2 regions of the Lysinibacillus sp. C5.1 genome follow, and region 2 is predicted to be linked to the other one. Evidence: riboswitches for the same ligand, from Rfam matches in the RefSeq annotation. Region 2 holds a riboswitch; the other holds the start of a gene.

Region 1 (16,222 bases), 390 kb from region 2:
AGATAAAAGTGTGAATAGTATACCACCTAGTATAAAAAGATTTTTCACCTCATGTTTACCAATTCTTATATTTGTACCTTTCACAAGGAAGAAAAGGAAAAAGATGATAGAACTTAATCCGAATCTTAAAAAAAGTAAAGTATACACTGTCACACCATATTCATAGGCTTTAACTGTAAAAATTGGCATAATCCCATATCCTATGCTCGAAAGAACTGCATAAATAGCTCCCTTGATAAAATTATTCATAAATCTCCTCCTTTCACTTCACTTACAATAAAATTTAATGGCATTTTTACTATATAGTTATTCCCTTTTAAAACAATTACTACCACATTTCATTTAGAATTTATTATATCTAAATTTTGAAAACGAGTTCTTTAAATTTCGTAACAAATCGCATCTTAATTATTCTATTCAAGAATGTAAAAATTTGTATGAAATATCAGTACTGATAAAAAGATTATAGTATAAAAGTAAATTTAAATAGATACATTTCCTAACATATAACGTTTTAGTCTTTAGCGTCGAATTTAAGCGAACATTATAATTAAACAGAAGAAATGTAACACAAAGTTATGACATTAACTTCATATACAAGTGTTGATTTACTATGATGTCTAGAATCTTATGGCATCACACCTTCATACGCTCATTAACAGTTTTCTAGGAGTGTTTTTTGTTTTATTCTTAATTGAAGATTTATCCTTGAAAACCATTTCCAGATGGAGTTTTTCGTATAAACTTAACCATAATTTTGGTCCTTTATTAGTGGATTTGGACAGGTTACCACCTGATTTTATCCATTATAAAGGACCTTTTTTATACATAATAAAATGATTGAATATTTTTTTTCTTTAAAGTATAGTTAATTTAATGTAACGCTAGTAATATCTTTTAATTTATTTGAGATATAACAAGAAAATTATTGGACGTGAATAAAATATGGAACTAAACATACAATCACATAATAACGATTGTGAAAATAATTTAATGAATTATTCTCTTTATATACCTCGTTATAGTCAAAAGTTTTGTATGAATGACTGGCCAAAGGGATTACTTATTGAAGAAAGAAGTCATGACTATTGGAGCGATAGATGTTGTGGGTTGGCGTGTTTACGAATGGTTATATCTCATTATAAAATACCTATACCAACCCAATTAGAATTACTTAAAGAAGGTTTAAAAAGAAAGTATTATATTTCGAAGGGATGGTTACACCAAGGTTTAGCCGATTTAGGAGAAATGTATGGGGTGAAGGGTAAGCCTATAGTTGTTAAAAGCGGTAAACAACTTGAAAACTTGCTTGTAACAAAGGGCCCAGTAATATGTTCTATTGCTCCAAAGTTCCCTAAAAACGGAAGCAAAGGGGGACATTTGGTAGTAGTATGTGGTCGAATTCATACCTCTAAAGGAAGACTAATTTGTTTTAGAGATCCCTCTCTTTGGGGAGAAACAAATAGTATAGTATTTGAAGACAGGTTCTTTAGCAGTTTTAGTGGTAGAGCAATTGTTTTTTCTTTGGATTAATAGAAGATATGATATTTTCATTAGAACTGTACGCCTGTAATCGAATAAAGCATATAACTGACCTGGTACCTCCGAGATGCGAATAAAGTAGTATACTTATTTAAAAGAAATCTCCCACGAAAATCAAAGGTATTGTCGAAATTTGCGGGAGATTGAACAAATTTATTATCTAAACTTGACTAATTTAAGTAGCAATTCGCTTCAAGTTATTGCGTTGACAATTATCCCAATAACAGCTTCAATACCTAAACCAATGGTAAATATCATACATTTTTTCATTCCCCTCATAATTTTTTTGTTATTTTAACCTAATGACCTTGGATAATAACTTTTACTTCCCTCATACTAAATTCACCTGTAAAAAGTCAATATGGTTTGCTGGTACTTTCTTTCGATATTCTTCCATGTGAGTCGATATTGCATAACCTTTTAATGTATTTCTACTTAAATTTTGTAGTTCTTTTTTGGAAAGTAAATCTGAAATTGCAAATTTAAGCAACAAAAAAACACCTCCTAGACATAACAGTCTAATAAGGTGTCATTACTTGAACACTATCCTAAATCATACTTTTTTACGCTTATTTCGATAAATACATTGTGCGTTGTTGGTTGATCCATTTGCGCATCGTTGTGAATAACAATGCCATAATCGCCGTTAATAACACACCTTTCACGATATTAAATGGTAAAATGCCTGCAACAATCATTGTGTATAATGAATCACCAACGACTGGCTCCATACCTAAGAAATAAGTGTACATCGGTAAAAATACTGCGATATTTAACAAGCTCATGCCAACCGCCATCACAATCGTTCCTGTTGCTAATCCTCCAACAAGACCTCCAATCGTTTTAAAACGGTTAAAAATAAATGATACTGGCAAAATAAATAATATGCCTGTTACAAAGTTTGCAATATGACCAACTGGCACTCCCGTTGGCGTACCAGAGAAAATCCAATCTAAAACATTTTTAAATAGCTCTACTAAAATACCTGCTACTGGGCCCATCGTGATGGCTGCAAGTAAGGCAGGCATATCACTGAAATCCACTTCCAAAAAGGCTGGGAACGGTGGAATCGGGAAATTAAATAACATTAATAAAAACGAAATACTACTCAGCATACCAATCGTAATAAACGATTGCAGTTTGACATTTTTCTTCATTGAAAACTCTCTCCTCTTTGCTGATTCAATCTTGCAAGAAGAAAGGTTACGACGTAATCGATTGTTTTTCACGAAAAAACCCTTATGCAAATCAGCATAAGGGAGAAAAGGCATGAGTAAATAACGCCATTACTAGCTATTTTTTGTGCATAGCGTGCATTTAAAGACACACTAAAAAAACGTTCGCACATAGCTTAATTCGTAACAACGAATGACGATCGTACCTCCATCTTCTCCCATCCAGACTATACTGTCGGCCTTGGAATTACACCAAGTCAGCCATGCAAAAAAATCTTTGCACAGGTCGCGGGCTGAAGAGCCATCTAGTAAATCATGCGAGCTACTGTAGCTTACTACTACACTAGCGATTTACAACTCTATTACCGCCGGTCGGGATTTTCACCCTGCCCCGAAGATGAATCAATATTATTTTATAAACTAACTATAATGTTTTATCACATAAAAGTAAATACTTCTGCTTAAAATAATCCGATTAAATTTGTATGGTTTAATAAATCAAGCACTTTGTGAGAAATAATGGAGTAGCTTATCCGCGGAACAAAGTCACTTACCCGCGATTTATTATCATTTACCCGCGAATCAAGGTGCTTTACCCGCGGTATTTCCATTAAAAAAAACAGCTATCTACTATCTGATAGCTGTTTTCTATATTATGGCATCATTTGTTTATTGGCACCTACAGGCATGGGTAAAAACTTTGTTAAATCAAAGCCTTCCCAACTTTCCTGGACAATGTTATCTAAACGTATCTTTTTATCAAAGCTTGACGCAGTCAACATCATCGCCTCGATTAATTGTGTTGCTCGTACGGCATCCATTGTCGTTAAATCAAGTGGTGCGTCAAATGTGACCACAACCCCATCTTCTTCTTCTTTTACAGTGTATGTGACATTTTCCGGAACAACTGGCACATAAACATCATCCTTTTTGTCTCGCATCGCCAGTAGAGCCTCTGTCACAGTAGGATACGTTTGATGGAAATCAGGCGATAAATATTCAGTCCCGTTTCCCTCTGTATATAAATAATAATTGTAATGATTATCTTTTGTTAGCGCTATAGGCTCACTCGGCTCTTCTGCTTGCGAAAACTCGTAATCAGAACCATCTGCCTGTTTAATGGCAATGGCTTTATATTCGGACTCGGAAAAAGTATCTTTTAACGAGTTTAAATATTTCGTGACAGAAGCCGAAGCTACATCATAATCATTTTCTTCTGGTAATACGTGCACAAGCGTTTTACCTTCTTCTTTTAACTCACCTTTGTACGGATGATAGTCTGTTAAACCCATTGCTTCTTCATCAATTTGAGGTGCGTATTTTTCATACATTTGTAAAGTTGTTGGCTTCTTCTTCCCAAAATCAGCAATTATTTTTTTGTTCGGAATAATATAGGTCATTGGTATGCTATCAGCCTTACCACCAGGTAATCCAATTCTGAAAACGACTGCATCGACTAAATCATCTTCGTAAACAGATGTCCGCAACGATAGGATACGAGCATGCTCAGCACCAATATTCGCTTTCATTACACTATCTGCATCTGCATTTTCACTTTCTGTGACCGACCGATCCTCCTGCACAGAAGAATAATTTTCGATTGGGGCGTTTGCTTCATCCTTTACGGAAGAATTGTTCGATACATAGATGTACCCTGCTAGTGATAGGACAAAAATTGCAGCAACACTACTTAAAATAGGCCACCTACTCTTGCGTCGTTTTATAGGTTTAGTATTTTCTTGAGCAGGCAATGATTGCGCTTGTTGTTCTTTTGCCTCAGCTACTGGTTGTATCGCCTCTTGAAGATGTATGTTGTCTTGTAAACGTGCATCAGCAAGCAATCTTTTTAACACTTCGTCTTTCGAGCGGTGGTCAGTAAGCTTCGGGGCATTGTTCAACATTTGTTCAAGTTGTTCATCGTCAAATTGTTTATGCGTCATTGCCTTTTCGCCTCCTGTTCCCTAACCTGTTGTAGATGTTGCCTTAAAAACTTAATGGCTCGATGTTGCGTCGTTTTAACCTTTGCCTCTGTCCAATCAAGTATTTGCGCAGTTTCAGTAATCGACAAATCTTGGAAATAGCGCATAATAATAACCATTTTTTGATCCCCTGTACAATTTTCAAGTGCAAACTCTATCTGCTTTAATTCATCACTGGCCTGTAGCACATCTTCCGGTGATGGTGTGGTTGAATGTAATTGTTCCGTTTCCCAGTCAAAAAAATCGAGTGAATGTTTTTGGCGCACAGCCTGCTTTCGAAAATGATCAATTGCGACATTTTTAGCAATAGCAAAAAGCCAAGTTTTTTCACTGCTATTCCCTGCAAATTGTTCATAAGATCGCAGCACACGGACATAAACCTCATGTGCAAGGTCCTCAGCAAGTGTGCGATTTTTTACTAGATAAATAAGAAACTGGAACACGTCTTGATGGTATGCATCGTATAGTCGATGGAACACGGAGTCATTCAAAGCACTCCACCCCCGTTCTCATAGTATTTGTCGTCTAACACTCGCACAAGTTACATTTAAATAATATTTTGGTCTTAATTTTGCTATGTGTCTAAACCCGAGCACAAGCCGACGTATAGCCCCTAACAGGTATTGGTATTGTTGCCAACTAGTTCAGCTAGTTCTAACTATACCAATGACCCGTGGAAGCATGAAAGAGCATTGTCAGATGGCATCAGCTACAAGGACTTCTTCATGAACTTATTCGAATGGTAAATAGAAAGTAAAAGTTGTGCCCTCTTTTAACACACTATCGACCATAATATTGCCAGAGTGTGCCTTGACAATATTTCGAGCAATTGCAAGCCCTAAACCCGTTCCGCCTTTAGAACGTGTCCGTGCTTTATCCGCTTTATAAAAACGTTCAAAGACATATGGTAAATCTTCCTGTGGAATCCCATGTCCTGTATCCTGAACAGATATTTTGGCAAAGGTTGGCTCTTGCTCTATCTTGACAATGACAGAACCTTCGTCTGTATGACGCAGTGCATTATCTACTAAATTTGTTAACACTTGTTCGATACGATCCTCATCCATACTGATGCGGGCATCATTATCAAACTCACTATTAAATAAAAGTTGCACGTGTTTTTCTTTTGCTACTTGAGCAAATTTTTGCGTAATACGTTCAAATGTCGAATTAATCGGTACTTCATCTTTGTACAGTGTCATATGTCCTGATTCCATTCGCGCTAAATCCAATAAATCGGTTACTAAACGTCCCATACGCTTCGATTCATCATAAATAATTTTCGTGATTTCATTACGTTCTTCTTGATCTTGAATAAAATCATCATCCATTAATGCCTCAGAATAGCCTTGTAGCATGGAAATCGGTGTACGTAGTTCATGTGATACATTGGCAATAAAATCAGAACGTAGCTTTTCTAAACGATGCTGCTCTGTCATATCACGGATTACAGCAACTGCTCCACGAATTAATTCCCCACTATAGAGCGGGCTAATCGTAAATGTATAATAATTTCCATCCATTTCTATTTCTTCTTCTAACTTATCTTCAAACATTAGTACATGATCGAGCATATGATAGAGTTCAGGTGGAATAGGCTTTGCGCTTTGCGAGCCTTTATTAACAAACCATTTTTGCATTAAACGTTCCGCTGGCGGGTTGCTCAGTAAAATTGTTCGATCACGGTTAAACGTTATAACGGCATCTGTCATGGATGTTAAAATATTGGACAATTGCTCATTTTCTTGATTAATTACTTCTAAGTTATGCTTTAGCTGACGCCCCATTTGATTGAACGCAACAGCTAGCTGGCCGATTTCATCATTTTGCGTTGTCGGCATTTTTGCCTCGAAATTCCCTTTTGCAATTTCAAAAGCTAGCTCACGCATTTTACGTAATGGGGATGTAATACGGGATGATAAGAAAAATGCAAAAAATGTCGTTAACACAAACGCAATAAATGCCGCTAAAAAGACAATTTTGGTCGTCTCTTTCGATGTTTTATGTAACGCATCTGGACTTTGATAAATAAATACAGCGCCATGCACTTCATTTTCCACATTTAGTGGAAACCCTAGCACGACATAGGATTCCATTTTTCCTTGATCTGTTGAAGATGGCATCATCATTTCCTTTATAATGGGTTCATCTGATTGGAAAATTTCATGGAAGGATTTATTCGCTAAAATTTCATCTTGAATTTCTTTCTTGTTGACCCCTTCTTGCAGCGCAAATGAGACTTCTAAATGATTTATGGCGATAAGTGCATTTGTACCCTCAGGTAAAATATCTGTCAGGAGTTGCGAAGTCGATTCTGCCGTCTCATTGTCATCCACTATACTCGCTATTGTTGCAGCCGTTTGACGCAGCGAAATCTCTGCTTGCTGCATATGATAGTTTTGAAGAAATTCGAGCATTAAAACCGTGAAAACAAATAATACAAATGAAACGAGAAGCAATATGGTTACCCATAGCTTCCCGACAACACTGTTCCATATTCTATTCATTGACAACCTCAAATTTGTAGCCAACGCCCCAAACAGTGACAATCATTTTCGCTGCGTTCTCTGATACACGATTCAGCTTCTCACGTAGACGCTTCACATGGGTATCGACTGTTCGTAGGTCTCCAAAGAAATCATAATGCCAAACCTCTTTTAGTAATTGTTCACGGTCAAATACTTTGTCTGGAGATTTTGCAAGGAAGTACAATAATTCATACTCTTTTGGTGTTAAATTCACTTCGATACCTTCCGCTGTTACACGGTGCGCATCATGGTCAATCATCAAATGTTGGAATACAACTAAATCTTTTGATGACGATGCATTTGTCGTAGGTGAAAATGCTTGTGAACGACGTAAAATAGCTTTTACGCGTAGAACCACCTCACGAGGGCTAAATGGCTTTACAATATAATCATCTGCTCCAAGCTCGAAGCCTTGTACACGGTTTGCTTCCTCGCCTTTTGCAGTTAATAAAATAATTGGCGTTGCAGCTCTTTCGCGAATTTCTGCACATACCTCAAGCCCATCTTTTTCAGGCATCATAATATCTAGTAAAATACAGTGGTACTCTTTTTCTAAAGATTTTTCGATCGCTTCTTCACCATTCTCTGCTTCGTCAACTTGATACCCTTCGCGCTCCAAATACATTTTTAATAAGCGTCGAATACGATCCTCGTCGTCTACTACTAATACTGAAATATTTTCTGACACTTTCACGATCCCTCTCTTCCGATCTTTCTCTACCCTTCTATTGTACATGGTACGCTACGACTTGAAAAGAAAAGAAAGCCCTTTCGCAGCAGCGAAAAGGCTTTTCGTTCCCCTGTTACGCGTAGGAGTGTAAACCTGCAAGAATTAAGTTAACGGCAATAAGGTTAAATAATATAATACCAAAGCCAATTAATGCTAACCAAGCAGATTTTTCACCTTCCCAGCCCTTAGATAAACGTAGATGTAGGAATGCTGCATAGAATAACCATGTAATCAGGGCCCATACTTCTTTCGGGTCCCAACCCCAGAAACGACTCCATGCAAGTTGTGCCCAAATCATCGCAAAAATGAGTGCACCTAAAGTAAATACTGGGAAACCAATAATAACAGAACGATAACCGACTTCATCCAGTAATTGTAGATTTACACGTTTAACAAGCGGTTGGAATATCGCGCTTATGCGACGACGTGCAATAAGGCGAATGAATAAGTATAGTAATGAGCCTATTAATAATGACCACACGACCGTTGTTAATTTTTTAGCATTAATCAGTGCAGGCATTTCTACTAATGGAGACATACCATGTTCCTCTACTACCTCATACTCATTCATCCCAAAAATAGGTGGCAAATTATAAGTAATTTGGCGAGACATACCTTCTTTATCGATATACGTGTATTTCGATTCATAATCCATCGCACTAAATGTAGATGACACAATAACAAAGCCAAGCACAACGACTAAGCAGTACATAACTGCTTCAAGCCAGAAACGTTGCTTTGAAGGTTTGTTTAGATCTACAACTTTTAATAAATAAATTAAACCTGCAACTGCACTAATCGCTAAAATCGATTGCCCCATTGCAGCCGTAATAACGTGAATTGTTAACCAATGACTTTGCAATGACGGTACTAATGGACTTACTTCTGTCGGGAACATCGATGCATAGGCAATGATTAATAACGCTACAGGTAACGCCACTAAACCAAGCGCTGTTAGGCGATAAATAAAGTAAATTAAAATAAATGCACCAACAATAAACATCCCGAAAGCAGTCGTAAATTCAAACATATTACTAACAGGTGCGTGACCTGTGTGAACCCAACGTGTAATAAAATAACCAATTTGCGAAAGGAAACCTATAATTGTTACGACAATTGCCATTTTACCCCATTTATCTGTGTTTTTGCCAGAAGCATTGGATTGTTTAATGGCGCCGCCAAATAGTAAAGTAGCTACTAGATAGGCTAAGAATGCAACAAATAATAGATTTCCACTTAAGTCAATCAAACTCATAAGGTGTTGTCACCTTCCTTTTTAGTATTGCCACGATTTGTGGACTCTTCGCCTTCTTCAGACGGCTCTAACTGATCCTTATATTGCGGTAGACCAGCAAATGCAGTCACGGCATCTAAATCTTTTTTCATGCTGAACATATTTTTATTGACATGAGCAGCCATCAGCACACGGCCATCAGGCTCTACTTGTAACCAAAGTCGACGGTGGTTCCAATATGAACCGATTGCAACGCCGATCATGAAAATAATACCACCAACAAATAAAATTGGGATTGTGCGGTCTTTACGTATTGTAAAACCAGACATATCGCGTGTTTCCACACTTTCAAACTTCATTTTGTACTGGTTTTCACCTAGTGGCTCTAATGTTTGTTTAATCGCAACGAAGCTAGTTTCACCCTCTGGTGTTTCTGGTGTTGTCATTTTAAATAGAAATGCTGGATTATTAGGAACTGACGTCGCTGTTTGCGGTACACCATTTTCAAATCCAGAGAAGTCTGGTGTGTAAACAAGTAATTTAACAGATACACCATTTCCTAAATCGTATTCTTTTTTAGGGTTTGTTAAATCAATTCCTACTTTACCAAGTGATTGCTCCGTTGATTTATTTACTAATTGGAAATTCATTTGCTTCAATTCATTTAAGCGATAATCCATTTGATATAGTGCATAGCCTGCTTCTTTTAAAGGATGATTCACTCGAATTGAATAATCTCTCACCTTTTCTAGATTTTCCGTATCACCAGCAATAGCGTCTTCAGGTTGCTTATATAATGTAATATCCGTTTGGAAGTTTTTCGCAACGACGTTAACACCTTGCTTTAGCTGTTCACCTTGTGGTGTATTATCATGTGTTTCTAAAATAAAGTCTCGATTTTCAATAAAATAACCGTCCATGCCAGTAATTGCACGTGTTTCACCTTCACGTACCCATATCGATTCGTCGACATAGAAACCAGGAACTAAACGCAACATTACCCCAGTTAAAAAGATAATGAGGCCTACATGATTTATGTACGGACCGTAACGAGAGAAGCGGCCTTTTTCTGCTAACAAAGCACTGCCGTCTCGACGAACAATGTATTTCATCTCAGTCATTTTCTTTTCAACTTTACTAAGCGTCTCTTCAGGACTTGCTGTTACCTGTCCTTCTGCAACAATACGTTGGCGCTTTAAAAAACTTTCATGACGCTTAACACGTTGATTTTTCAATGATTTATAAAGTGGTATACCACGGTCAAGACTGGCAACAATAATGGATACCGCAAGCATTCCAACTAAAATTTGGAACCACCAAGAGCTATATAAATCAGACAGCCCTAATGTATAATAGATTTTCCCCACAAAACCATAAACATCCTCGTAATAGGCTCCCTTTTCCATGTCAGAAGCTTTTACGTAAAACTCTTGTGGTAGTAACGTTCCGATTGAAGCTGCTATTAATGTAATAATAATTAATGCTATCCCTACTTTAACACTTGAGAAAAAATTCCAAATTTTGTCGACAATTGATTTGTTGTACGTTTTTGAGCGAATAGCCGTACCATCATACCGCATGTCGACAACTTTATTTTGCTTTTCTTCTTCGGTTAAAGGACGACCGCATTTCTCACAGAGCTTCGTGCCAAACGGATTACTATGTCCACAAGCACAAATAATATTCTCCATCGTCTATTACCCCTCATTTTGGCTTTATTAATTCCATGTAAGAAGCGATTGTCGCCTCCGTCATTTCTCCAGTAGTAATCTTCACTACCTTACCGTCCGGATCAATTAAAACTGTTGCAGGTAAATTTCCAACATTGTAAGCAGTCATTACACTTTTTGTTTTGTCAATTACAACAGGAAATGTCAGGCCGTACTTATCAACAAAATTTTGTACTTCTAAATCCGTTTGTGCAATGTTGACAGCCAATGTCTGTACACCTAAATCCTTGAAAACTTGGTATTGGCTATTCATTGCAGGCATTTCCTTCTCACATGGTTTACACCAAGTTCCCCAGAAATTCAAAAATACCCCCTGTCCTCTATAATCAGACAGTTTGTGTTTCTCGCCATTTAAATCTACTAACGTGAAGTTCGGTGCTTCAGAGCCAACAGCTACTAACTCTACCTTTTCCTTTGTCGCTGTCCCGTATACGGTATACCCAATTGCGATCGCTAAGATGGCTAAAATAATAGTGCGGGTTACGAGACGTTTTTTCTTTTTCTCCAAGTTAATAAACCCCCTACTCAAATACGCCTCGAGGGTATTTGTCGATATTTCACTTCCACTTAAGAAATATCTGTTATCTCTCCCCCGAGACTTACTTTGTTTACGCGCCTGCTGGATAAAATTAAAACAGGTGTACTATTCTCACCTATTATAGCAAAATGATACAAATTCGCTTAGTTATTAATTATGAATGATTTATGAACGTTTTCACACGAGGAAAGTGAAAAACCCACCATACGTATAGCGGTATATACATTTTCCATGTTGTTATTCGTTTAGCCGATTTGCCCAGTTTCAGCTAACACGCGCAGTTGCTTGACTTCATGTTTCGACAATTCACGATATTCTCCTGGTGTTAGACCATATAAATCTAAAAATGCAAAACGTTCACGCTTTAGTTTGACAACCGGTGTACCGATTGCCTCAAACATACGACGTACTTGACGATTTCGCCCTTCATGAATTGTAATTTCACAAATCGCCTTGCCCGCCTGCTCATCAAAGGAAGTCATACTTACTTTTGCTGGTGCTGTTTTGCCATCTTCTAATTGAATACCACGTTGTAGCTTTTTTAAGCCCTCAATTGTTGGTATACCTTTAACACGTGCAATGTATGTTTTGTCAATTTTAAATTTTGGATGCGTTAACATATAGGAAAACTCTCCATCATTTGTCAGTAATAATAATCCAGATGTATCATAATCTAGACGACCAACAGGGAAAATACGTTGCGGAATATGTTTAAATAAATCTGTGACAGTTTTGCGTCCTTTATCATCCGTTACTGCCGAAATTGTTCCACGTGGTTTATATAGTAAGTAGTAAACTTTATCTTCTTTCTCAAGTTTTACACCTTCTACTTCAATTGTATCCGAGTTGGATACCTTCGTTCCAAGTTCACGTACAACAACGCCGTTTACCTTTACTTTACCTTCTACAATCAATTGCTCAGCTTTACGCCTTGAAGCGACACCTGCATATGCAATCACTTTTTGTAATCTTTCCATTGTTTCACCTCTAGTTAAAAATGTAACCTTTTGAAGGTTATTTTTCCCGTCAATCTGTGAAAATTATGTCATACTTTTGTGCAATATAAAAGAGAAACTCATTCCGCACTAGTAATACGATTATTCTAAATAGTGTATTATTTGCTAGTTTCTCATTTAATTGTCTTAGCACTACATAAAATAACCTAGCTATTTTTCGATTTATTTCTAATATAGACCAAACCACCAAATTTTAAAAAAAGGTGCCTGACACCCAAAAAATTCTGAACATTCATATTTGTTTCGGTGTCTGGCACCCTAAAAAAAGCTACCCTTTTAGGTAGCTTTTTTTATTGATATACATTTTCTATGGTAACGCCATTTTTACTTAATTCAAGATTGATAAATGGTTTTGCCTTTACTAACTTAGCTGTTAAAGATTGTTCAATTGTCGAGCCGTCATGCAACGTAAAAATCAACTTATCTGGTTTCGTCACACCATCTTTTTGCACGTTTGTTTGTTCTGCTTTAATGATTTCTTCCCAGCTTGTCAAATCTTCTTGCACACTAAAAAATGCATTCATATGGAGCCCTTTTTCATCCATTATTTGATAATGATTGATACATAAAAATAAAAATAAAAGGACGAGCAACCAAGATGTGCCGACAATCGCCCGTTGTATATTTCTACCCTTTTTTGTTTTTGGGACAATGATTATATTTACCAAAAGAACCGTCGCCATGCCAATTAAAGCAATCATTAATATAATATACGCTTTAAAAGTAGTCTCGAAAAGGTAATAGTCGTTAGGTCGATAAAGCAGCTCTTGAATGGGAAATAGCAAAATAAACGGAGCGATAAAACTTGATAAAAATAAAACAATAATGACTGCTATTTGATTGTGCTTTCGATTCACTTTAGTAGTAGCCATAATTGTCCCTCCTTGCCACCATGCTTTTACAATTCGACTAACATAATTTTACACTAATTACGATAAATATAAAATTCTTTTTTACATCTAGAATATATAGCATAAATAAAAATCAGCGCATCGCTTTTAACGATCCGCTGATTCTACTTTAACGGGTATAGCATAAATTCGCTCTTCCCCTAGAAAAATCGACAATACTGCTTCCTTTCTTTTTCTAGAAATTTGCAGTACTTGCCTTGCAATCTTTTTTTCCTCTTTATTTAATTGCAATTGAATTGGTTGCTCTAATCGGATAGCCAATTTATCATTGACATTATATTTTCCCTTTTTCACAACCGTCTCCATATTATAGTTTTGCCATACTTCATTCGCTAAGCCTCTGTGAACATTCCAATCATCCGATTCATTTAACGTCACAACTATACATGTTTGCCCGTCTTTTTGAAAAGCGGTTGCTAACGTTCGTCCTGCTACCTTTGTAAAACCAGTCTTTCCTGCAAAAGCTGTTCCCGTTGCCGATTTTAATGAGCTTACAGGTTGCTCCGTCTCATCATCTACTTCGACTGCGACACCCGAACCTTCCCGCAATAGACGATGCTTATTTTCCCATAGTATACCATTTACTGTATTGGCACGATAAAGGACGGTAGATGCAATTTTCTCAAAGGTTTTGTTTTGAAGTGCGATTCTTAGCATTTCAGCTGTATCTCTTGCAGAAGACAAATGCTCGTCGTGATGCAAACCTGACGGGTTCATAAAAACTGTATTGGTAAGTCCCGCAATCACAGCTCTTTCATTCATTAATTTGACAAAGCCTTCTACCGAACCGCCTGCATGCTCTGCTAATGCTGTCGCAGCATCATTACCTGACCGTAACATTAAACCATATAATAACGTTTCAACCGTCACCGTCTCGCCCGCTTGCAAATAAATAGAAGAGCCTTCAGCCATTGCAGCTTTAGGAGAAATAATGACTTCATCTTGAAGATCACTATTTTCAATCGCGACGAGAGCTGTCCAAATTTTTGTTAAGCTCGCAATGGGGAGCCTCGCATCGCTATTAGAACCTGATAATACTCGACCTGTCTCACCGTCAAGCACGACATACCCACTTCCGCCTCTTGCTAAACCATTTTGTGGGATAGTTAAGATTCCCACAGCTATCATAAACACCATTAATCGTCGTAACCGTAGCAACAAGCCACTCCTTATTTTAAGTGATAGATAAGTAGAACTATGAAAATTAAAAGGAAAGCACATAGTACTTTTCTTTTGATTACTTAACGCCATTAAACGTTTCTTGGAATTTAGTCATAAATAAATCTGTTTCTTGTTCTGCTTCACCATTGTCCTCCTCAGGTAATGGAGGCATTTCTTCAATACTATTTAATCCGAAGTAGTTTAAGAACTCCTTCGTTGTGCCATATAAAATCGCACGACCTGTCCCCTCAGAACGTCCTACTTCTTTCACTAGCCCTCTTGAAGCGAGCGTTTGCAGTGGTCGTTCACATTTGACACCACGTAAATCTTCGATGGCTACCCGTGTAATGGGCTGTTTATACGCCACAATGGCCAACACTTCTAAAGAAGCCTGAGACAATGATTGCGCTGTTGGATTTTCTACTAATTTTTGAATCGTATCTGCTAATTGTGGTTTTGTAATTAACTGGTAAACACCTGCGATTTCCTTTATTGTAATTCCTCTAGTATCATCTTCGTCAAATGCTACACGCAGTGCCTCCATTGCGGGCGCAACTACTTCTTCTGCTTCACCAAGTAGCTGTGCTAATTGCTTAATTGTTAAGCCATCATCTCCTACAACAAATAATAAAGCTTCAATTCTACTCTGTAGGATTATTGTCTTCGTCATCATCCCATTCCTCCTTCTGTAATGTGACCGTTAGTTCTTCAAAATTACCATCTTGCTCTACAATGACAATCTGACGTTTCATCAGTTCAAGCAGTGACAGAAACGTTAAAATAAGTGTTGGTTTATCTTCATAAGGAAAAAGCTCGAAAAATGATGCACGTCCACCTGTTAAACGTAAAGAATTCACAACAGAACGCATTTGCTCCTTTACTGAGCGCTCCTGCCTCGTGACAGTTGTTTTCAATGGCTTCTTTAATTTTTTTCGGCGCATCAGCTTCTGGAAGGCGCCAAGCATATCATAAATATTGACGTTCATATCGAATAACGCCATCTGTTCATCAGGTGCTAATTCCGATAAATCTGAAGGTGGTCTTGTAAATACCTGTGCTCTATCTGTTTCAAGCTCTTGTAGATTACTTGCCGCTTCTTTATATTTTTTATACTCTATTAAACGTTGTACCAGTTCTTCACGAGGGTCAGGGCCATCGATTTCGATTTCCGCATCTTCTAGCTCTCCTTCATGTATTGGTAATAGCATTCGGCTCTTAATAGCCAAAAGTGTTGCCGCCATCACTAAATACTCACTCGCCTCATTTAATTCAAGCACCTGCATCGCATGGATATGATCAATATATTGTTGTGTAATTTCAGCCATTGGAATATCATAGATATCAATTTCCAATCTGTGAATTAAATGCAATAATAGATCCAGAGGACCTGAAAAGGCTTCTAACTTTACTTCATAAGACATTATTTTACCACCCTGATATTCAATGTTCTTTTAGTATAGTGGAAAGGAGTTCAAAATGCATCCACAGCACCATACTTTATTTATTGATTACTGTGCCTATTTCAATGGCAATGGGGATTTTTTTGAATGCCATGAAGTGCTTGAGGAATATTGGAAAGACATTGCGCCCGGCAATAAAAAGCATCCTCTTGTTGGCTATGTTCAACTAGCGACAGGATTATATCATTGGCGTCGTGGCAACGCAACTGGTGCTTTCA
Region 2 (16,222 bases):
ATTTTACAGCCATCTTTATCATGTACTTTTAATTCCCATAAACCGTCTTTCGTACGTTTAATGCTTTCGACACTATGGTTGTAGTTGATATCTACATCTTTCGCTTTTAGGTGGTCAAATAAAATACGTGTTAGAGCACCGAAGTTAACGTCTGTACCAGTGTCAATTTTTGTTGCAGCAATGGCCTCATTTGCTGGGCGGTCTTCCATAATAAGCGGAATCCATTCTTTAAGTTTTTCTGGATTATCAGAGAATTCCATCCCTTTGAAAAGAGGATTATTTGACATTGTTTCATAACGTTTTCTTAAATACTCAACGTTTTTTTCACCTCTTACCATACTCATATGTGGTAATGGCATAATAAAATCTTGCGGATTTTGGATCAGCTTGTTCTTTACAAGATATGACCAAAACTGCATCGAAACCTGGAACTGTTCATTAACATTAATTGCTTTGCTAATATCAATAGTACCGTCTGGTTTTTCAGAAGTGTAGTTAAGCTCGCATAGTGCTGCATGCCCTGTTCCTGCATTATTCCATTCATTAGAGCTTTCCTCACCGGCGTTTGAAAGTTTTTCAAACACAGTAATATTCCAGTCCGGTGCTAATTCTTTGAGCATTGTCCCCAAAGTCGCACTCATAATTCCGGCACCAATTAAGATGACGTCTGATTTAGTTACTCTGTTACTCATTTTTACCATCCTTATATTTTAAGATTTGCAGAAATGATGTAGGTGTAAACTAGTCACACACCTTTTCTGTATCAACTATAAACTTACAATAGTCTATCACAACTATTTAAAGAATAAAATATCTACTACAATATTATAGTAATAAACTAATTAAAAAGTAGTAAAAAGTGCGAAGTCCGCTCATAATGTCCTTTGTACATATTTAAAACAAAAACCTTCCCCCTGTTTCCAGGAGAATGGTGCATTGATCAAATCGGATAAATGCATCGTCTGAAAGATGTTATATGTTGTATAAAGTCAACTGATTGAATTTTAGTATGCTACTACTAAAATAATTTATCCATCATTTTTTAATGAAAGATATTTTTTAACTTCACTCATACTAAAAGCACTAGACCTTTTAGTCTAAAAGTGCTTAATCGACTCTATTTTACATGATTTGCTAACATTCACAAGGTACCTTCAAACTAATTTTCGCTTTTTCGACGGGATATTCCAGCATTTTCACTCCAATTATGTATAAAGGTCAAAAGACACACTTCTTTAAACAAACGAAACAATTACTTCCAATCCTCTTCAATAACAAAAGCTCAACAATTATTTTTTCTCATTAAGCTAAGTGTTACAAACCAAACGATTATCTGTCACTTGCCTCATTAGTTACTGTATACGCTTCCATTAAATCTATCAAGACTTAAACCTTGGTTTTATTATTCTCTTCCTTTTTAAGGAAATCATATACAACCTACAAAAATATTTTCTTCATATTGTTATATAACACAATCAAGTTTACCATACAACAACAAAAATTATTAGAATATTTTATTTTTTAAATAACTTATACATCAAGGAATTTATCTTTTCCAATAAATTCATTGCCCTAAACAGACAACTAAGGTAGGTCACTCAATGATAAGTGACCCGCCCTTTCGGTATACAAAATACAAATAATTATAAATTTAGATGTATATTTAATCGATTTTTATAATCTACCATACTACAGCGTACCTTCCTTATCTACGAAAAATAAGAAAACACCATAAGCTCTAATAAACGCAAGAAAAAAACGCCAATCCTGTATATGGATTAACGTCTCTATAAATCGGTATCGTACTTTTTCGTCGATAGAATATTGAACTATTGGTTGCCACAAACTATTACGCCCGTGCATATTAGTCTGACAGCACAATGACATTTTCTGCAACCTGCTTTTGATCAGTAGAATTGGGTATTTCAATTAAATCAAAGGAGACTTTTTGGCCTTGTTTCAGAAAGCGAAATGCATTTGGAAATCTTTCCTTATCCGGCAAAATCGAGCTAAAATGAACAAAAACATGATTGTCTTCCTCACCATTCAGCATAATACGTCCATAGCCTTTTTCATTTTTATACCATTTTACAATTCCTTCTCGTTTCATTTCTATCCCCCAAAATTATTATTGTAACGTCCCTAAGGTTGCTAAATCGGCTAATGTTAGCTGTTTTACAATTTCATAGCCATTACCCACACCTTTGGGCTTAATAATAACGGTTCCCATGCTTGTCATTTCACCTATGGCAGTCCCTTTCGGAAAACTGTGTGCAATAATTACTTGATTAGTCCCAGGTGGTGGTTTTACTTCTAGATGTTTTTGGGCTTCCATTACAATTTGTTGTTGTTCCGTAGTGAAAATCGTTTCTGCTAATTTAGTAATTGAAAACCAGAACGGGTCAATTTGTAGATACATTGTTGGAAATGCAAGCTGTGCGGTTTCAATTGTTCGACAAAACGGACTTGTCATTATAGGTGAACTAATTGGAATTTGCCAATACCGCAGCATTTGTCCATAGTAAACGGCTTCTCGCCGACCGTAATCAGATAAATTTCTTTGCGTATAGCAGTTTTGAAAATTAACATATGGCTGATCTTCACCAACAGTTGCTTCTCCATGTCTAACATATAAAATCAATCCACCTGCTCTTAGTAAATCAAGGATTGGCTGTTCCAAATTGTTTTTATCCTCCTAACCTGCCCTATTAGATTTACTGTTAATGTATGATTGATATTAGCTCATACATGCTATGCAAAAACATCCGCATTTTCTTAGCAACAAAAGCCTCCTACTCTATATATGTAGGAAGCTTAAGCTATTATTCTATCCTGTTAAAATGACTTTGCTTCACGCGAAAATTAGCCGTGAAGGAAAAAACTGCTAATAAACAGCCCTATAGACAAACCACATCAAAAAATTTTAATACTATCAGCCAAGTACATTTGCCCATTTACTTTAAAGGAATAATGACAATCGCTGTTGTCTCAAATTGTGCAGTAGATTGGATAGAAATGGTGCCGTTGTATTTTTTCACAACTTCTTTCACAATAAACAAGCCTTGGCCTCTAATTTTTCCTAGTTCAGCTTTTTTCGTTGTAAACCCTTGCTTAAAGATTTGATCAGGGTCTGGAATTGTTGGTCCTGTATTAACAATTTCAAATACATACTTCATTTCATCCGCATGACAACAAATTTTCATTTTGCGTTCACTTTCAGGCAATTCAGTTGTCGCATCAATCGCATTATCAATTAAATTTGATAATAATTTAATGATATCAGTTGTTTTTATTTTATCGAAAGTATCCTGTGAAACCGATATATCCATCTCAATATTATGATTTTGAGCAGCTAACTTTTTTGTTTGCAATAAAATTGACAGCCCCGGATGGTTAATATTTAATTTCAATGACTTTATTTCCTGTACCTCTTTAGATAATGATGATAAATACTGTTTCGCTTGATCTGGCTCTCCCAATTGTAAAAGCCCATGCAACACTTGAATATGGTTGGTAAAGTCATGTCTTAAGGACGATACAGAGGTAATTAACGCTTTTATTTCAGTTTGGTAGGTATCTTCTGTTACCTCTACTTCTTTTGTCACTTCTTTTTGATACCATCTCTGTAAAAAGAAAAACGATGCAATAACGATTACTATAAATATTCCATTGTAAATAAACAAGAATAAATTATTTTCTAATACTTTTCCTTTGTTACCATTAAGTTTGTCTGCGCTTATATCAATCCCGAGATAGCCAATAACGTGACCTTCTTCATTCTTAATAGGAGCGCCTACAGAAAGATAATCTCCGTGTTGAGGGTCATTAATGACATTCGTAACATATGTCAACCCTTGATAAGCTAGTTTGATTTGCTTTTCTGGAACAGTACAAATTTGTCCAATATCAAAGCCTACTGTGAGATGATTAGGAACACCGGCAATCATCGTTTTTGATACTTTAGGATTATCAATTTCTAACGTATAGACATTTAAGGCCCCTATTTTTTCTCGTGCATCATTTAAGTATTTTCTTATTTCCCAATAAGTTGCATTTTTCACAGGATTATTTGCAAATTTTTGATACAACTTAACATCAATTGATGATGCGATGGAAATAGCCGCTTCTAAGCTTTGGTTAGCGATAGATTCTTCCACCGTCTTTTTCATTTTCACATATGAAGTGAGCACATTTAAACTTGTGAACAATGACAATAAGACTGTCGCTAATACTAATATTAGTTTAATTTTACGATTTTTCATACAAACTGGTACTTCCTCATCTATTGTATTCATTATTTAACGATGTGTAATTACTCCTAGAACAAATTAATATTTATATTAATAACAATAATATTATACTATAGTAATTTTCGTTTTTTCATGTATATTTTTTAAAGTACGTTGAAAACAATACTTTTATCCAAGTTTATTTTTAAAACTTAGTAATTGTTATGCAAAAATGGAATAATTTATTTTTCTTTCGAAAAGCGAAATAGCTACAAAACGAAAGGAGAATAGCCCAACAAATGTTACGCCATTCCCCTATTTATTCTATTAAATTATAAACCAAGCCTAACAAATTAGATAGCCTGAATTATGTTTCCTTTAATGGTTATCGGAAAAATAAGTTTACCTTCGATAAATTGTTGGAGAGAAAATGATTGCGGCTCACAATTTTCACCTATTCCAACAACTACCTCTAATTGCTTCGGTGAGTATATAACAGTATGGAGAGTACCAAAATATTCTTGATATTGTTTAAAAAATAACGGAGAATCTCCATTATTGAAATGGTGATAGACAGACATGGTCGTACGCGCATCTACTACATAGCGATTTATAAAGCTTTTTCGTTGTTTTGAACCCTCAATGCAAGCTTTGTTTTTCCCTGCCAATTGTTGAGACTCAAAATGATTTGTGCATATAAGCGGATGTTCAGCAGAAACTACCCGCTCTATTGGTGTAGCCTCCACCACAACTGCTTTTCCACTTTGATCTGTCATGGAGTAATTGTAGCAATAGCGATGTGGAATTTTATTTAAAAGTGCAATAGCCTCTTCAATATTTTCACACTGTTCAAGCACTATTTTAACGATTGTAGTCGCCAAAAAGCCATCTCCTTTCCAATCATTATTGACAAAATGCAGCCCTACTACAAGCCCTTTTTCATTCATTCCATCTAACCTACCAATAATTTGCTGGCTAAAACCTACACTGGCATACCCTTTAGACGGTTTAGAAAAAACGAGTCTTGCATCATACATAACTGGACTAAAATCATAATTTCTTACATACTTCCCATTGTGTACAACCGAGGTACATCCCATATTTGGAAATATTATATTATAACCGCTATACATTTTTATAATGGTTTCATACGGCTGTTTTAAGCCAAACGCTAATCCCTTCATCTCTTGCAAAAGATTGGGCGAAACATGTCGCAACAGCTCTTGTACCCGCTGTGTATTACAAGTAGCAGATAAAGCTAACAGTTGTTCATTTTGCGCTAAATGTGCATTTGTTTTTATTTCGTTACTTTGTTGAAAACCTATTTCATAAGCATCGCCTCTTAAAGCTACTACAGATACGATTAATTCTTGATATTTATTCATTGAAATCCCTCCCATACAGCTATTCAATCTTCAGTATCATCGTAATCCTTCAAGTAACTGGAAGGTCAAGGGTATAAAAAAAGTTGCCTTCCTATAGGAAGACAACCTTTAACGTGACCAAATCAGTAGTAAAAGGTATAGATAAATTATTTTGGTGAAATAAAGATATTATCTTTATTTACATTATCCAAAACAAACGATACCCATTAGCTAAAGTTTTTTTCTTTTGATTTGAATGTTTTACAACACGTATCGGATGATTGAATGGCTGCTGCCTCTTCTGACATTGTATGCATTTCAAAGTCAGAAGCAAACTCCGCATCACGTTTGTTCGTATTACGTTTATCCATGTCGATTGCAATTTTTTCAGCTCCGCAATAATTACCTTTGGCATGGAAAACACAATTTGATACTGCACAGCTAACTTGGACATTCGGCATAACTATCCACCCCTTATGATTGGTCTTGAAAAATATAGAATGGAAAATCTAATCTATACTCTTCACTTTGTATTTTGTCCAATCCATAGGTTTTTACAAGTCAAGCTTAAAAATAACTTCAACATAATCGGTCAATACGATTGCAAGCAGCACATGTGATAGATGTAAATTGTCGTGCTACTGAAAGACATCTAATTTTTGCTCGATGACCTCGTCTCATCTTGAGGATGTAAAAATTTTGGTCGTTTACTATATCCTTTTGGCGATAGACGTATTAATGTTTTCTTGGTGTCGGACCAGTTTAAATTGGCACCAATATTTAAGTACGGAACGCTTAATACACGGATATTGGCAAAGTAAATAAGAATGAAAAACAAGGACAAAAAGAAACCAAATAATCCAAAGAAAGCGGCCATTGAGATAACAAATAACCTAAAAATACTCATTGCAGTTACAAAGGATTGATTGACAAGAGTATAGGCGGCAATACTTGAGATGGCAATCACCACGATCATGGAAGGACTCGTTATGCCTGCCTTGATTGCCGCATCTCCGATGATTAGTCCACCTACGACACTCATTGTTCCACTCAAAATAGACGGTAAGCGTAGATTTGCTTCGCGAAATATTTCAAACATAAATAACATTAGCAATATCTCCAATATCGTTGGAAAAGGCAAGCCAGTACGTGATTGGACAACCGTCGCTAACAGTAATATTGGCATCTGCTCTTGATGATAAGTCGTTAATGCTAGCCAAAAACCGGGTAAAAGCATACTTATTAATATCCCTACGATTCGTAACAGACGCTCTAATGTACCGACCATAGATGGATAATCATTATCCTCACCTGATTTAAAAAGTAGAAACATATTAGGCGGCGTAATAATTGCGTAAGATACGCCATCGACAAAAAGAAGTATTCGTCCTCTGACTAGCGCTTGTATTGCGAAATCTGGTCGCCCTGTATAATCATGTCGCGGTAAAATTTTCGCGGTTTTTTCCACACTTTCCATCATTATATCGCCACTAAAGACAACATCTGTATTAATTTTCCTTAATTGCTTTTTTAGTTCCGTGACCATATTTTTGTCCGTTATATCACCCATGTATAGGACAGCCACTGTCGTTTTAGAGCGCTTTCCGACTTCCACTGTTTCCACGCATAAAGAATTTGTAGGCAATCGCTTACGAATTAAGGCCACATTAATAAAAACATCTTCTATAAAATCATCTCTCGGCCCTTTTACCACTAGTTCTTGCTTTGTTTCTTCAGGATTTCGATTTGGTTTTTTTGTAATTTTACTTGAAAATAAAATTTTTTCCCCTTCAAAGTAAAGCAAAACAAACCCTGAATATACACGCGTAATAGCATCATCTAAATTGGTTACTTTTTGAAGATTAGGAATGTGTAAATCGTTTTTTATTTTTTCCTCTAATAAGTTTACAGAGCTGTCTTCAAACAAAGATTGAACTCGATCGATAATGACCTTATTCAATAAAAACTGATCGACCATCGACTCACATGTAATAAAATAAACATGCTGTTGTTGAAAGGTAAAAGATTGAAAAATTACGTCAGCAGAGCGTTGAAATAATTCTTTCAACATTTTCAATTCGATTTCTTGTTCTATTGATTGAATATTCCTCATCTCCTACTGAACCAAATTCAAACAAATTATTTTACTAAAATACTTATAAACATATATTTCCCAATGTCCAAAAAATTATGCAATAAATTTTACGACCATGCATCCTTTTAGCCAATCATTTTTTGTAAATTAGCCATTTCAATTGCAGACATCGCTGCATCATAACCTTTATTGCCAGACTTTGTTCCAGCACGTTCAATCGCTTGTTCAATATTTTCAGTTGTGACAATACCAAAAATCACTGGTACATTTGTCGAAAGCGATACGTTTGCAATGCCTTTAGCTGATTCGTTACACACATAATCATAATGCGTTGTAGAGCCACGAATAACTGTACCTAGACCTATAATGGCATCATATTTTTTCGTTTCAGCTAGTTGCTTTGCGATAAACGGTACTTCAAATGCACCTGGTACCCACGCAACATCTATTAAATCATCGTCTACACCATGACGCTTTAGCCCATCTAATGCACCACTTAATAATTTACTTGTTATAAATTCATTAAAACGACCAACAACCACCGCTATTCTTAAATCATTGCCAATTAATTGTGCTTCAAATGTTTTGCCCATCATTTCATTCTCCTCTTTTACATAGTAAGTGAATTTTCTATTTGCATATGTTGACGACGGTATGTTGCTAATGCGTCAATCGAAATCATTTTTAATTTATGTTTTTTTGCATATTTCACTAAATCATCAAAGCGTAACATTTCCCCATCATCGCCCATAATTTCACATATCACGCCAGCTTGTACACTGTTGCAAAGTTTAGCCAAATCGATAGTAGCTTCCGTATGCCCTCGACGCTCTAATACCCCATTGTCTTTTGCTATTAGCGGAAAAACATGTCCAGGTCTACGGAAATCCGATGCTTGTGCATGTGACGCTAGCATTTTTTGAATCGTCAAAGCACGTTCAAACGCACTAATGCCTGTTGTTGTCTCTTTATAATCAATACTGACAGTAAACGCTGTTTGGTGATTATCAGTGTTATCTACGACCATTGGCTGCAACGCTAATTTTTGTGCAAGCTGCTGTGAAATGGGTGTACAAATAAGCCCCCTACCATATTTCGCCATAAAATTAATCGTTTCTGGTGTCATGAACTCTGCAAGGGCCAGTAAATCTCCTTCATTTTCACGGTCTTCATCATCCACGACAACAATCATATTGCCCTGTTTTAAATCGGCAATCGCTTCTTCAATTGAATGTAGCAACATTGCCACCTCCTAATAGATATCACTTTATAAATTATGTTTTTTCTTTCTATAGCAGGTTAAAAACCATGCTTCGCTAAGTAATCTTTTGTAATAGTCGACGATTGCTGACTACCCTTTAGCTGGTGAATAATGTATTTGCCTACTAAATCGGTTTCGATATTGACTAGTGCCCCAACATTTTTAATTCCTAGTACGGTTTCTTTGTATGTGTGTGGAATAAGCGATACTGTGACACTGTTTTTTTCAACATGAAAGAGCGTTAAACTCGTTCCATCAATTGTGATTGAACCTTTAGGAATACAATAGCTTGTTAAGTCTTCTGAAAGTTCGATCTCAATATAGACCGCATTTGCCATTGGACGTTTACGTAAAATTTTCCCTACACCATCTACATGCCCTGAAACAAAGTGGCCACCAAATCGTCCATTGGCTGGCATTGCACGCTCTAAATTGACCGCATTTCCAACAGTTAGTTGCTGTAAATTCGTCGCTTTCACTGTTTCAGGCATTACATCCATTGTTAGCTCTTGGTCATTATAATGAGTTACTGTCAAACAAACCCCATTTACGGCTATACTATCCCCAAGCTTCACATCCGCCACTATTTTGGGCGAAATCACCGTTATTTCCATACTTCTCCTATCGCTTTGCAAGGTTTTTACTGTACCAATATCCTCAATAATACCTGTAAACAATTTTCCACCTACTTTCTTAACCCTATGTCGTAAACCTTTTGATAGTGATTATTTTAATTCCCCTTTCATTTTTTATAATCGAAACAAACAAAAAACCCCTTTCACATAAAAGGGGTTTTGGGAGTACTTGTCCATAAGACGTCACGAAATAAACCTAGTGGATACAAAAATTTTCCACAGGCTGCCATCTCATTGTTCTTCTCCCATCCAGACTATCACTGTCGGTTTTGGATTTGCACCAAATCAGCTTGCGCTCACGGACTTTGAATTGCTTCATCACCGCCGATTGGGAATTTCACCCTACCCCGAAGAACAGATATTTATTCAATTTTTGCCTAAATAAAAAACTTCCCAACAGAAGCGATGGGAAGTAGTATGCTATATAAGCGTAGCCAAATAGACCTTTTAAAGTCATACGAATTTAAAAAGCTTATACTTTCACCCTTCTCCCATCCAGACTGTAACTGTCGGTTTTGGATTTGCACCAAATCAGCTTGCGCTCACGGACTTTGAATTACTTCATCACCGCCGATTGGGAATTTCACCCTACCCTGAAGGATATATTATTTAGTTACTTCATACGATAACATTATTTTAATAGATTATCCACCTAAAATTTTATTAATATTCTCAGATCCTTACTTACTTTGGCACACAAACTATACGAGCAGATTTAAAATAATGATTTATCCTTTGTTTGGATAAAGCTCTTTAACAAATACTTTCATGACTATATCTTTAGGCTATATCCAATTTAAAACACCATCAATGTATGCTTCATTGTTTCTTAAAAGAAACTTTCATCTGTTATAAGCGTTACTTCTTACATGACCACATATAACCAGCTTGACATCTAAAAATTGGAATGTTAGTGTGTGTTATTATTCAACGCTACTCATATAACACAGTCGCTTGTTACTGGCATTGTCAAATTCCCCTCATAGGAGGTTTTTTTATTGTTTACTACTATTTTTAATACAATATCAACCCAACGGATAGTAATAATTTTTTTCTTGGTACTATGCTTTATAGCTTCTGTTATTTTCGTTCAACATAACGAAACATTTTATGAGCGTCCAATCGCAGAAGTTATAAAAACAGAATTGGAAGATTCAACATCTGTCTCAGATATGTACAGTAATGACGATTATTTATACACGCAGCGGATCACAGCAGTACTAAAAAATGGAAAAGATAAGGGGCGGCTTGTTTCTTTAATAAATGAGTATTCTTCTTCTGCCGCTTTTGATCACGAATACAAGGTCGGGAATAAAATATTTGTCTCTATTAAGGCAAATACAGATAATAACGGGACTTTAACAGGTACGATTTTAGACGTCAAACGTGACCAGTACGTATTAGTGGTTGCATGGATTTTTATTTTTTCTTTACTGATTGTTGGAAAAAGACAGGGCTTATTATCAATCATCAGTTTGATGGTGAATGCACTAATATTATCATTCGCATTGGATTTATATATAAAACACGCTAACGTTAGTTTAGTATTTGTCAGTGGTGTATGTATTCTATTATTTACATGTGTTTCATTGATTCTTATTAATGGATTAAATGAAAAAACCTATGCTGCTATGCTTGCAACAATACTAGGCACTTTCGTTTCATTACTTATTACCTTTTTCGTGTTATGGATAACATCGGAAAACGGCCTACGTTATGAGGAAATGCAATTTTTAACACGACCATATCGCATAGTGTTTATGGCTGGGTTATTTATCGGAGCACTTGGGGCTGTAATGGACGTTTCGATTACCATGGCTTCTTCCATGTTTGCTTTATATGAACAAAATCCTACTATTTCAGACAAAGCCTTAAAAGCTTCAGGTCTTGATATCGGCAAAGATGTCATGGGCACCATTACGAGCATTTTATTTTTCGTGTATATTTGCGGCTCCATCCCTATGCTTATTTTATATTTAAAAAATTCTTCTACACTAGGGCTAACACTTTCCATGAATCTTTCATTAGAAATAGCTCGCGCTCTAGCAGGTGGCATCGGCGTTGTTTTAACAATTCCAATTAGCCTTTACACTTCTATTTTTTTCATTAAACGAAAGAGGGTAACAGGATGAATGTATTAGTGTGGCTATCAACCATTTTATTTATTTTGATGCTCGTTATCGGTGGTAAAAAAGGGGTACGTTCATTTCTTTCGTTATTTTTAAACTTCGGGGTACTCTTTATAACAATTTTTTTAATGACCAATCCTAAGAACAGTCCCATTGTGTTAACGTTTATTGCCTGTACAATCATTAGTTGGATTAGCCTATTTTATATTAATGAAAAGAACAGCAAAACAATTACCGCATTTATTTCGACAATGATTACCATTGTGATACTGCTAATTTTTATTGTGGTTGTCACAGAGAAATCTATGATTCAAGGATTTGGAGAAGAATCTGCTGAGGAGATTAGCATATTTTCGCTTTATATTGGCGTTAATTTTGTTCAAATAGGCGCTTCAGTTATTATTATGAGTACAATTGGAGCTATTTTAGATGTCGCCATCTCCATCTCCTCGTCAATGCATGAAATTTTTCACCACAACCCATATATGACTAGAAAAAAATTATTCACATCTGGTGTAAATATTGGGAAGGATATTTTAGGAACAGATACAAATACGCTATTTTTTGCTTTCTTTGGTGGATACCTAGGTCTTTTAATATGGTTTAAAGATTTAAACTATTCGATTGGCGAAATTATCAACTCCAAAGTGTTTAGCACAGAACTTATTACAATTTTTTGTGCGGGTATTGGTATAGCAGCCATTATTCCTATCACGTCCTCAGTTAATGCCTATTATTTAGTCAAAACACGGGAAAAAGAAATTGCCAGTCAATCCAAGTGACAGGCACTTATATTCCTTTTTTGCATTCATGTCATCATGAACGAATGACTATATTGATTTAAGTATTATGAATGGTAAAGCCAAATACCCTTTAAGGAGAAAAATACAATGAAACATATAATATTTGATTTTGATGGCACACTTGCGGATTCCACGGCAGTGTTTGCTTCTGTATGGAATACGATTGCTAAAAAACATGCATTCAAAGAAGTACAGTTAGAAGATATTGATGCACTAAAAAAATTATCGATTGCTGAACGAAGTAAATTATTTAACTTCCCGTTACACAAACTACCTACTATACTCCCGCAATTTTATCGTTTATATCAGCAATCATTACAAGATGTTCATTTATTTCACGGTATGAAAGAGGTCATACAGGAACTTGATAAGAAAGGATATACAATTGCCATTATTTCCTCCAATTCAAAAGATAATATTTTGGCGTTTTTACAAACTAATGGTATCGACCATGTGTCCGAAGTACTTTGTTCGAGCCGTATTTTTGGTAAAGATAAAGTGATAAAAAAGTATTTAAAACAAGCCAATTTAAAAACATCCGATGTTTTATATATTGGGGATGAGCAACGAGATATCGTCGCCTGCAAAAAAGTAGGTATTCCAATTATTTGGGTTGGTTGGGGGTATGATGCCATTGAGATTGTCCAATCCGCAGAACCCGATTACAAAGTATTTACTCCTGCAGAAATACTAACTATTATTTAAGGTTTATGAACTCTATCACCACTGCCTAGGCTCTAAAAAAAGACACTCTTTATAAGTGTCTTAAAATACAAGAGAAGTTGATTATTATTCCTACATCAACTTCTTTCTTATTGTGGGGGAAGCTTTGTTAAAATTTCTTGGTATTTTTTTGCTGTCCTTATTTCCACTGTCAGAAAATCTTGTCCATAGGTCGCCTTAATTAAAAATGGTACATCACTGGTGTTTTGAAATCTAAAATCTAAGCCACCATAGGACACCGTTGCATCTCTGCCCTTTGGAACATATCCTACATCTAATGAATGATGGTGTCGCTCCACAAATTTAATCGGGAGTTGATCGACTGCATTAAACAATGTTGAAGATGTTTGGCAAATCCCCCCACCAATGCCCATAACAAGCTTTTTATTAATAATTTCAGGTGCGGGCTGATAGCCATTCGCTTCATCTCTAGGGCCTACAACAGTATTAAACGAAAAAGTATCTCCGCTACCAACAATCACATTGTGAATGGCTTTTGCTGAAAGTTCAATATTTTTATTTCTTCCAACATCCGCTCCATTGAAGTAGGTTGTATAAGAAGCCACTACAACATCTTCTAAATAGGGTATGTCTTCAAAATAATAGCCACTTTCAGTAATATACAGTGGCATTTCTACTGTGCCACCCGTTGCTGATGCTGCCATAATTTTTTCTACCAATTCACTTTCTTTTAAAATAACTAATGGACTACCTTTTATAATCCGACCATTGTCATCGACTTTATCAAGCATCATTCGCTTATCAAAACCAACTTTTGTTTCTGTGCCTCTCGCTAATTGTTGTGCCAATTGTTCAATGTTCTTTTTATACAAGACTGGGTCTGTTTCAAAGCCTAATTTTATGGGCGATACGATGTGGATGATTTCTTTAGATTGTGGATTAACAATTTCAACCACTACAGGACCTACTTCCTGCCCCTTGTCCTGCGTGTACATAACGGGTTGTTGAACGTCGTCTTTTTCAATTTGTTCATGCTTTATTTTATCCTGACAACCTGCTAAAGCCATTACACTGCCTAAACAAAATACAACCATCCATTTTTTCAATTTAAACACCTACCTCCGACTTACTTACAGCAACATCTTATTCGACTCGTTAAGATAGTGTGTTTCTTTTTATGGATTATTATTGACTGTTGCTTAAATATTTGTTCGTTTACTTTATCTTTTGCAATTAAAAACACACCCATTAAGATTTTGCTATTGCTTTAACAGCATTTTGTAATCTTTACAAGACTATAGTTATATATGTGTCGTTTCCCATGTGTCCTGTGCAAAAATAAGAGAGTACAGCCTTATTTGAGGTCTTTTCTCACTCATCCACCAAACGGAACATATGTTTGTTTATTTTCACTGTATTCTGTATAATAAAACAGAAATGGTGCTAAGAGGAGAAATTTGGATGTATTGGGGATGATGTTTTAATGACATTTGCAGTGGCGGGAAGGAACATTGCCAGTATGCCAAATTAGAATAAGATATTTTATAGGAGCATGCTACACTTACTATCCATAAAAAAAATTCCCTTCACGGTTTCGTTTTTTGTTCTCCACTCCCCTGAATTACACTAAAACTAGAGGTAGGTGCATAGATGATTCACTTAACAAACCGCCAGGCACGACAATTTCTGTTGTTGAAACATGGACTTTTGGACGACTATAAATTTAGCGGGAAACGGGGTGTAATGGACTTTACTCGACAAGTTGGTTGTATTCAATACGACCCTATCGATGTTTGCGGAAAAAATGCCGAATTGGTGTTACAGTCCCGAATCAAAGAATTTACTAAAGAAATGCTCGCCGATTTGCTGTATGAAGAAAGAAGCCTTGTCGATTATCCCGACAAGAACCTCGCTATTATGCCTATTGAGGACTGGCCGTATTTTGAACGCTATAGGGAAGCCGCCCGACAACATGCCAAACGCTATCCCGAAATGGAAGCGTTGACAACGCTAGTACGGGCTCATATCCAAAATCATGGTGCACTAAGTTCAGATGATTTAAAATTGGATGGAGATTTCTCTTGGCAATCAGCCATTCACTGGAGTAGCGGAAACAATCCATCTCGCTCAGTACTGGAACAGATGTATTCAACGGGTGAGTTGATTATCCATCATAAAAAGGGAAGCCGTAAATATTACGATTTAGCCAAGAAGTACATAAAGCCAACTCTGCTGACTGCATCAGAGCCCCTAGTTGATGAACTTGCGCATTATAAGTGGCGGGTACTACGTCGAATCGGCTCGGTCGGTCTCTTATGGAATCGTGCGTCAGATGCATGGTTGAATATTTGGGGGTTGAAAGCAGCACAACGCAAAGAGGTTTTTAGCCAGCTATTGCAGGAAGATCGTATTGTTGCCGTTACTGTGGATCAAATGAAGGATATGCTGTATTGCCTTGCGGAGGATTTACCGCTTATTGAAGTGGTTTTGCAAAATCCAGAACCAAAATGGCGTTGCGAGCTGATTGCGCCGCTCGATAATTTCCTTTGGGATAGAAAACTGATTACCGCATTATTTAACTTTGATTATACGTGGGAGATTTACACACCTGCAAGCAAACGAAAATTCGGCTACTATGTGCTCCCCCTCGTATATGGCGAACGCTTCATTGGACGAGCTGAGATTATCGCGGAGCGAAAAACTAACACACTCGTTGTTAAAAACATCTGGTACGAGAACAGTGTGAAGCAAACAACTCAATTGCGTACAGCTTTAAACAGCTGTCTCAAAAAATTTGCTACCTTTAACGGGTGTGAGACTATTTCGGTAGAGTCTTTGAACGAATAGCCATAATTTTTTACCATATAGGCGATATAACATACTTAATCTCTCCACTAGTATCATCATATAATTGTTACAGAGTTGGATGCCCAAAGTAAAAACGGCAGTTCTGAAAGATTCAAAACTGCCGTTTAGGTCTATAGCTATTCGCTACATTTTAAAATTAATTCATATCATCACG

The links. Region 2 has a riboswitch for FMN ahead of ribE (riboflavin synthase). Riboswitches for the same ligand answer to the same signal wherever they lie in the genome.
Region 1: linked by a shared signal. The riboswitch ahead of I5435_RS06160 (ECF transporter S component) and the one ahead of ribE (riboflavin synthase) in region 2 are both predicted to bind FMN.

What each region holds. Positions count from the first base shown of each region.
Region 1 is NZ_CP066226.1:1,330,375-1,346,596, reverse strand. Features, by position in the region: gene I5435_RS06175 (DMT family transporter) at 1-249, opposite strand, end outside; gene I5435_RS06170 (C39 family peptidase) at 946-1,533, shown strand; gene I5435_RS06165 (hypothetical protein) at 1,874-2,032, opposite strand; gene I5435_RS06160 (ECF transporter S component) at 2,112-2,699, opposite strand; FMN riboswitch at 2,924-3,120, opposite strand; gene I5435_RS06155 (RNA polymerase subunit sigma) at 3,371-4,657, opposite strand; gene sigX (RNA polymerase sigma factor SigX) at 4,654-5,187, opposite strand; gene I5435_RS06145 (ATP-binding protein) at 5,428-7,203, opposite strand; gene I5435_RS06140 (response regulator transcription factor) at 7,196-7,912, opposite strand; gene ccsB (c-type cytochrome biogenesis protein CcsB) at 8,028-9,209, opposite strand; gene resB (cytochrome c biogenesis protein ResB) at 9,206-10,879, opposite strand; gene resA (thiol-disulfide oxidoreductase ResA) at 10,893-11,426, opposite strand; gene I5435_RS06120 (pseudouridine synthase) at 11,702-12,433, opposite strand; gene I5435_RS06115 (hypothetical protein) at 12,763-13,344, opposite strand; gene I5435_RS06110 (D-alanyl-D-alanine carboxypeptidase family protein) at 13,471-14,541, opposite strand; gene scpB (SMC-Scp complex subunit ScpB) at 14,621-15,214, opposite strand; gene I5435_RS06100 (segregation/condensation protein A) at 15,186-15,965, opposite strand; gene I5435_RS06095 (DUF309 domain-containing protein) at 16,021-16,222, shown strand, end outside.
Region 2 is NZ_CP066226.1:1,718,062-1,734,283, reverse strand. Features, by position in the region: gene I5435_RS08140 (malate:quinone oxidoreductase) at 1-692, opposite strand, end outside; gene I5435_RS08135 (cold-shock protein) at 1,865-2,110, opposite strand; gene I5435_RS08130 (histidine phosphatase family protein) at 2,129-2,680, opposite strand; gene I5435_RS08125 (sensor histidine kinase) at 2,955-4,262, opposite strand; gene I5435_RS08120 (C45 family autoproteolytic acyltransferase/hydrolase) at 4,583-5,614, opposite strand; gene I5435_RS08115 (DUF1540 domain-containing protein) at 5,821-6,054, opposite strand; gene I5435_RS08110 (spore germination protein) at 6,246-7,706, opposite strand; gene ribH (6,7-dimethyl-8-ribityllumazine synthase) at 7,814-8,281, opposite strand; gene ribB (3,4-dihydroxy-2-butanone-4-phosphate synthase) at 8,299-8,928, opposite strand; gene ribE (riboflavin synthase) at 8,988-9,626, opposite strand; FMN riboswitch at 9,818-9,943, opposite strand; FMN riboswitch at 10,064-10,189, opposite strand; gene I5435_RS08090 (YibE/F family protein) at 10,583-11,716, shown strand; gene I5435_RS08085 (YibE/F family protein) at 11,713-12,495, shown strand; gene I5435_RS08080 (HAD-IA family hydrolase) at 12,604-13,221, shown strand; gene I5435_RS08075 (VanW family protein) at 13,329-14,294, opposite strand; gene I5435_RS08070 (winged helix-turn-helix domain-containing protein) at 14,851-16,047, shown strand; gene I5435_RS08065 (ABC transporter permease) at 16,205-16,222, opposite strand, start outside.